DNA from 2 places in the Kitasatospora sp. NPDC048298 genome. Region 2 is predicted to be linked to the other one. Evidence: riboswitches for the same ligand, from Rfam matches in the RefSeq annotation. Region 2 holds a riboswitch; the other holds the start of a gene.
The links. Region 2 has a riboswitch for glycine ahead of gcvP (aminomethyl-transferring glycine dehydrogenase). Riboswitches for the same ligand answer to the same signal wherever they lie in the genome.

Region 1 (3,199 bases), on a different contig from region 2:
GGGCACCCCGACGCCGCCGCCGGGCGCGTGCGGGTTGAGCCACAGGCCCCAGCGGGTGCGGTACAGCGAGGCCGCGATCTCCCGGCCCGAGACCACCTCGTGGGCCCGCGCCCAGCCGGAGGCGGTCAGCTGCTCGGACGAGGTGACGGCCGGCGCGTAGCCGTGGCCGCTGATCTCCATGTTCCCGTACTGGGCGTCCGGGCTGCCCGGCGTGCCGTGCCACAGCAGCATCCAGACCTGACCGTCCGCCAGCGCGTGCAGCAGCCGCTCGTACGCGTCGTAGCGCTCCGGCGCGACGTCGCGCAGGGCGCGCTCCAACGCGCCGGGATCAGCTCCCGGGCGCCCGGCCGGTGCCTGGCCCCAGGGCCCCGGCACACCGCCCGCTCCCGTTCCCGCACTCATGCGCCCACCTCGCCGCGCCTCTTTCCCTCAACCCGCCGACCCGTCGGCCGTCTGCACGCACCCTATGGCGCGGCACCGGCCACCGCCACGGCGACGTGCCTTTGATACGGACCCCGCTCAGACCCGCGCGTAGAACGGCTGTACCCGGGTGAGCAGCCACTCGACCACCGGGTCGTCGGCGAGGTCGAGCAGTACGAGGTGGACGCCGCCGGGCAGCGGCGCGGTTCCCAGGGCTCGCCCGAGTGCCTCGTTCACCGCGGCCGGATCGGCCGGTGCCGCCGCGTCCAGCTGGACGCCCACGAACATCACGGTCGGCTCGCCCTCGATGCTGGCCAGCGCCCTGCGGGCGGTCAGCACCCCGGGCAGCGCGGACAGTTCGCTCCGGCAGGCGGCCAGGAAGTGCTCCGGGTCCTCGCCCGGCACCGGCTCGCGCAGCGCCACCCGCCCGCCGGTCGGCTCCGACGCGTCGCCGGCGCCCTCCCAGCGGTCCGCGCGCGGACCGCGGCGCAGCTCGGCGACCCCCTGCGGCGGCACCGGTATGCCCACCGCCGCCTCCGGGTTCACCGCGATGCCCAGGCCCAGCGGCAGCCCGCGGGCGAACTCCCACACCGGCGCGATCGCGAAGGCCATCCCCGGCGCCTGCTGGAGGAACACCTCCTGCGAGGAGAACACCGGCACGTACGGGTCGCCGCCCAGCTCGATGGTCGGCAGGTCCAGCGACTGCCCCTGCGGGTCGGCCCCGGCCGGCAGCGGCACCCACACCTGGCTGCGCGCCAGCACCTCGATCACCCGCGGCGTCGCGCCCGGGTCCCCCAGGGCCGCGGTCAGCACCTGCTCCAGCTCGTTGGCCGGCCAGGAGCCACCCGCCGGCGCCTCCTCCGGTCCGCCCCACCCCTGCTGCTGCTCCACCGGGTACCCCATGCGCCGCCGATTCCGCCCTCTGCTGGTCGGCCGCCCACTGCTGCGCCGACGCGCAGCAGTCTAGGGCCCCGGGGCCTTCCTCTTTAGGGCTCGTGTTCGGGTGCTGTCCGGGGCCCGGCCTCGGGCGTACCCCGGCCTCGTGTTCGGGTGCCGTCCGGGGCCCGTGTCCGGATACCGCGCGGTGTGACCGGGTCCCCCCTCCCCTCGTCGCCCGGGACGTGCCATGATGTGCCCGTCCGACGGCATGCGCCGCGGGCCCCTACAACTCCACACCGGCCGCTCGAACCCGCGCGGGAGAGCCCGGAGTGCCGCTCAGGCACAGCCGGCGCCGAAGGAGCAAGTCCTCCCCGGAATCTCTCAGGCACCCCTACCGCACGGGTTAGGCACATCTGGAAAGCGGCGCACGGCCATGTCGTGTGCCCACCCACGGTGCAAGCCGTCATGCTGTCCCCCAAGCTGGAAACGGCTGCGGGCGGCGGGCGGTGAAGCTCTCAGGTTCGACGACAGATGGGGAGACCCACGCCGCCGCATGCCCGCGCGCAGGGTCGGCCCCCGAGCGGGTCCGATCCGGTGCGTGCACCCCTGAGTGCCCCGACCGAGGAGTTCCTGGCCATGTCGTCCCTCCGCCTGACCGCGCTCGACGCGCTGCACCGCGCCCTCGGCGCGACCATGACCGACTTCGCCGGCTGGGACATGCCGCTGCGCTACGGCAGCGAGCGCGAGGAGCACCTCGCCGTCCGCACCAAGGCCGGCCTGTTCGACCTCTCGCACATGGGCGAGATCACCGTCACCGGCCCGCAGGCCGGCGAGATGCTGGACCACGCGCTGGTCGGCTTCGTCTCCGCGCTCGGCGTGCTGCGCGCCCGCTACACCATGATCTGCGCCGAGGACGGCGGCATCCTGGACGACCTGATCGTCTACCGCCTGCGCGAGGACGCCTTCCTGGTCGTCGCCAACGCCTCGAACGCCCAGCTGGTCCTCGACGAGCTGATCGCCCGCGCCAAGGGCTTCGACGCCGTCGTCACCGACGACCGCGACACCTACGCGCTGATCGCCGTCCAGGGCCCGGAGGCCACCGGCATCCTGGCGAAGACCACCGACGCCGACCTGCCCGGCCTGAAGTACTACGCGATCCTCCCGGCCCAGGTGGCCGGCCGCGACGTGCTGCTCGCCCGCACCGGCTACACCGGCGAGGACGGCTTCGAGATCTTCTGCCACCCGGTCGACGCCGAGCCCGTCTGGCAGGCGCTTACCGCCGCCGGCGAGGGCCACGGCCTGATCCCGTGCGGCCTGTCCTGCCGCGACACGCTGCGCCTGGAGGCCGGCATGCCGCTGTACGGGCACGAGCTGTCCACCGACCTGACCCCGTTCGACGCCGGCCTGGGCCGGGTCGTCCGCTTCGACAAGACCACCAACGAGGGCGCCTTCGTCGGCCGCAAGGCGCTGGAGCAGGCCGCCGCCGCGGCCGAGACCAACCCGCCGAAGAAGCTGGTCGGCCTGGTCTCCGAGGGCAAGCGGGTGCCGCGCGCCGAGTACACCGTGGTCTCCACCGAGGGCGAGCCGATCGGCCGGATCACCTCCGGCGCGCCGTCCCCGACGCTCGGCCAGCCGATCGCGATGGCCTACGTCGACGCCGCCCACGCGGAGCCCGGCACCACCGTCGCGGTGGACGTCCGCGGCAAGCACGAGCCCGTCCAGGTCGTGGCGCTGCCGTTCTACAAGCGCGCCCGCTGAGTCTTCGTCCCGCCCCCGTTTTTCCCATACACGCACGTCGCAGCCGTCCGCGCGGCGGCCCGCTTCGTCGTGCCCGCTTCCCATCCTGGAGAATGACGCCATGAGCAACCCCCAGCACCTGCAGTACACCAAGGAGCACGAG
Region 2 (3,199 bases):
TCGCCAGGATGAGGGCCGGCAGGACCCGGGCGCTGCTCTGCTTCTCGGCCGCGGTGGTGGGCTGTGGTGCCTCACTCACGGTTGCTTCCTCCCGTACATAGTGAATGAACTGAAGTAACCATGCAGGGAGATACTTCAGAGTGTCAAATATCGAGTGGTTAAGCTTTGGCAAAGTCGAAGGGTCGGGTACGCGACAAGGGCCCCGGACGGTGTCCGGGGCCCTTGCTGGTGGGGGCGGTCAGGCGAGCGGGCGTGCTGGGGCCGGGCGGGGGGTGTCGGGAGTGAAGGCGGACGGTGGGGTGTGGGGGTTCGTGGTGTCGTGGACCTCGACGTGCTCGCGACGGAGTTCCTCCCGGATCACCTCCTCGGTCGTGTACCGCTCGACGACCAGGCGGATCCGCTCGACGGGCGCGAGGTACTTGCGGGCCACCGCACGTTCCTCACGGAGAGTGACCTCCTGGACGGTCTCGGCGATCTCCTTGTCGGTGAGCGTGGCGCGCTCGGCCTCGCTGATCGGCGTCCGCTCGACCCGGACGCGCTCGCGGACCACCGGAACGCGGCGCTCGACCTGTTCGGTCGTCACGTACTTGCGCAGCTTCGCGGTGCCGAGGACGTGCCACTCGGTGGTGACCTCCAGCCGCTCCTCGCGGCAGGTGATCTCGACCGGGCTGCTCGGGGCGGCCGTGGGGGTGCCCGAGTGCGCGGTGGCGGTCGTGGTGGCCGCCGCCGGGGTGGGCATGGGGGCGGGCTGCGACTGCTTCGGTTCCATGGCGGGTGCGGCGGGGGCGGGCGCCGCCGTCGGCGGGGTGGCGGCCGCGGGGGTGCCGGGGGTCCGGGTGTCGGCCTCCGGGGCGGTCCTGGCGCTGTCGGGGGTGACGGGCGTGGCGGCGGCAGCGGGGGGCCTCGCCGGGGCGTGCTCGGGGGATCGCTCGGGGCTGTGGAAGGTGAGTGGCTTGGCCGGGGCCGCGGCGGTCGTGGTGGCGGCGGCAGCGGCCGCCGTGGTGCCGAAGTCGAGGTCGGGCTGCTTGGCCCGGCTCCCGTTCCCGTGTGGACGGCTGTCCATCGGGGTGTCGAGCCCGTAGTAGCGGTAGAGCTGGAGCTCCTGGGCGGGGGACAGGTGCTGGCCGACGCCGAAGTCCGGTGACTCCTTCACCAGCGACTTGTCGTACGGCACCCGCAGTTCGTCGCCCGCGAACTCGCTGGTGGTCAGCGGGACGAAGGCGTCCCGGCCGAAGATGCCGGTCCGGACCGCGGCCCACTCGGGCCGGCCGGTGGCGTCGTCCAGGTAGACCTCGTCGACCGTGCCGATCTTGTCTCCGTTGCGGTCGACGGCCTTGTGACCGATGAGGTCCCGGGGGTCGATGTCGGTCTGCACTTCTTTCCTCCCGCGTGCGCTGGGCCTGCGGAACTCCCGCAGCAGGGCGGCCGGAGCACCCGTCCCGTCCGCCACTTCACACCAAATGCCATGAATCGGACGGGCGCGAGCGGGGTGCGCCGGACGGGGTCGTGCGATCGGCCGTCCGGGGGACGCGCGTAGACCTCGAGTGACCCGACGCACCCGTGATCGGGAGGCCTCCCGCTGGTACCCTGGGCGGCGACCGCAGAGCCCGCTCGGGAGAGTCTCCGACAACGAAAACCGCTGGTCGGGGCGCCGAAGGAGCAACTCCTCCCCGGAATCTCTCAGGCATCCGTACCGTGTGGGGTAGGTCACTCTGGAAAGCAGGGCAGGAGCGTCGGCACGGAAGCCGGCGATCACCACCCTCACCGACGGTGCAAGCCGGCGGAGCGCCCACAGCGCCCCGTGCGGGTGAAGCTCTCAGGTCCCGATGACAGAGGGGGAGGCCTGTCGGGTCCGCCCGCCCAGGTTTGTCCGCCGCCCGCAGCGGCGAGGCCGGCCGGCGTGCGTACCCCCGCCGGTCCGTGACCAGGAGGCCTCGACCACCATGAACGCCCAGCCGAACGCGGGACGCCCCACCGGCGCCTCGACCCTCACCGAGCTTGAGCTGGCCAGTCCCTTCGAGAACCGCCACATCGGCCCCGACGCCGCCGCGCAGGAGAAGATGCTGGCGTCCGTCGGCTACGGCTCGCTGGACGAGCTCGCCGCCACCGCGGTGCCCGAGGCGATCCGTTCCATCACCGCCCTGGACCTGCCCGCGGGCCGGACCGAGGCCCAGGTCCTCGCCGAGCTGCGCGAGCTGGCCGACCGCAACCAGGTGCTCCAGCCGATGATCGGCCTGGGCTACTACGGCACCTTCACCCCGCCGGTGATCCTGCGCAACGTCATGGAGAACCCGGCCTGGTACACCGCCTACACCCCGTACCAGCCGGAGATCTCGCAGGGCCGCCTGGAGGCGCTGCTCAACTTCCAGACCCTGGTCTCCGACCTGACCGGCCTGTCGACCTCCGGCGCCTCGCTGCTGGACGAGGGCACCGCGGCCGCCGAGGCGATGGCGCTCGCCCGCCGTGTCACCAAGGTCAAGGGCGGTGTCTTCCTGGTCGACGCCGAGACCCTGCCGCAGACCCTCGCGGTGATCAACACCCGCGCCGTGCCGACCGGTGTCGAGGTCGTCGTCGCCGACCTGTCCGAGGGCATCCCGGCCGAGATCGCCGAGCGCGGCGTCTTCGGCGTGCTGCTCCAGTACCCGGGTGCCACCGGTGTGGTCCGCGACCTCGCCCCGGTGATCGAGCAGGCGCACGGCCTGGGCGCGATCGTCGCCGTCGCCGCCGACCTGCTGGCACTGACCCTGCTCAAGTCCCCGGGCGCGCTGGGCGCCGACATCGCCTGCGGCACCACGCAGCGCTTCGGTGTGCCGATGGGCTTCGGCGGCCCGCACGCCGGCTACCTGTCGGTGCGTACCGAGTACGCCCGCTCGCTGCCCGGCCGCCTGGTCGGCGTCTCCGTCGACGCCGACGGCAACCGCGCCTACCGCCTGGCGCTGCAGACCCGCGAGCAGCACATCCGCCGCGAGAAGGCCACCAGCAACATCTGCACCGCCCAGGTGCTGCTCGCCGTGATGGCCTCGATGTACGCCGTCTACCACGGCCCGGACGGCCTGGCCGACATCGCCCGCCGCACCCACCGCTACGCCGCCGCCCTCGCCGAGGGCCTGCGGGCCGGCGGCGTCGAGCTGCTGCACGGCGAGTTCTTCGACACCGTCACCGCCGTCGTCCCGGGCCGCGCCGCCGAGATCGCCGCCGC

Region 1: linked by a shared signal. The riboswitch ahead of gcvT (glycine cleavage system aminomethyltransferase GcvT) and the one ahead of gcvP (aminomethyl-transferring glycine dehydrogenase) in region 2 are both predicted to bind glycine.

What each region holds. Positions count from the first base shown of each region.
Region 1 is NZ_JBICYZ010000002.1:40,482-43,680, forward strand. Features, by position in the region: gene ACGF0D_RS01420 (enhanced serine sensitivity protein SseB C-terminal domain-containing protein) at 1-402, opposite strand, end outside; gene ACGF0D_RS01425 (enhanced serine sensitivity protein SseB C-terminal domain-containing protein) at 520-1,323, opposite strand; glycine riboswitch at 1,605-1,706, shown strand; gene gcvT (glycine cleavage system aminomethyltransferase GcvT) at 1,936-3,057, shown strand; gene gcvH (glycine cleavage system protein GcvH) at 3,158-3,199, shown strand, end outside.
Region 2 is NZ_JBICYZ010000023.1:13,608-16,806, forward strand. Features, by position in the region: gene ACGF0D_RS18695 (MFS transporter) at 1-79, opposite strand, end outside; gene ACGF0D_RS18700 (PRC and DUF2382 domain-containing protein) at 239-1,375, opposite strand; glycine riboswitch at 1,603-1,706, shown strand; gene gcvP (aminomethyl-transferring glycine dehydrogenase) at 1,944-3,199, shown strand, end outside.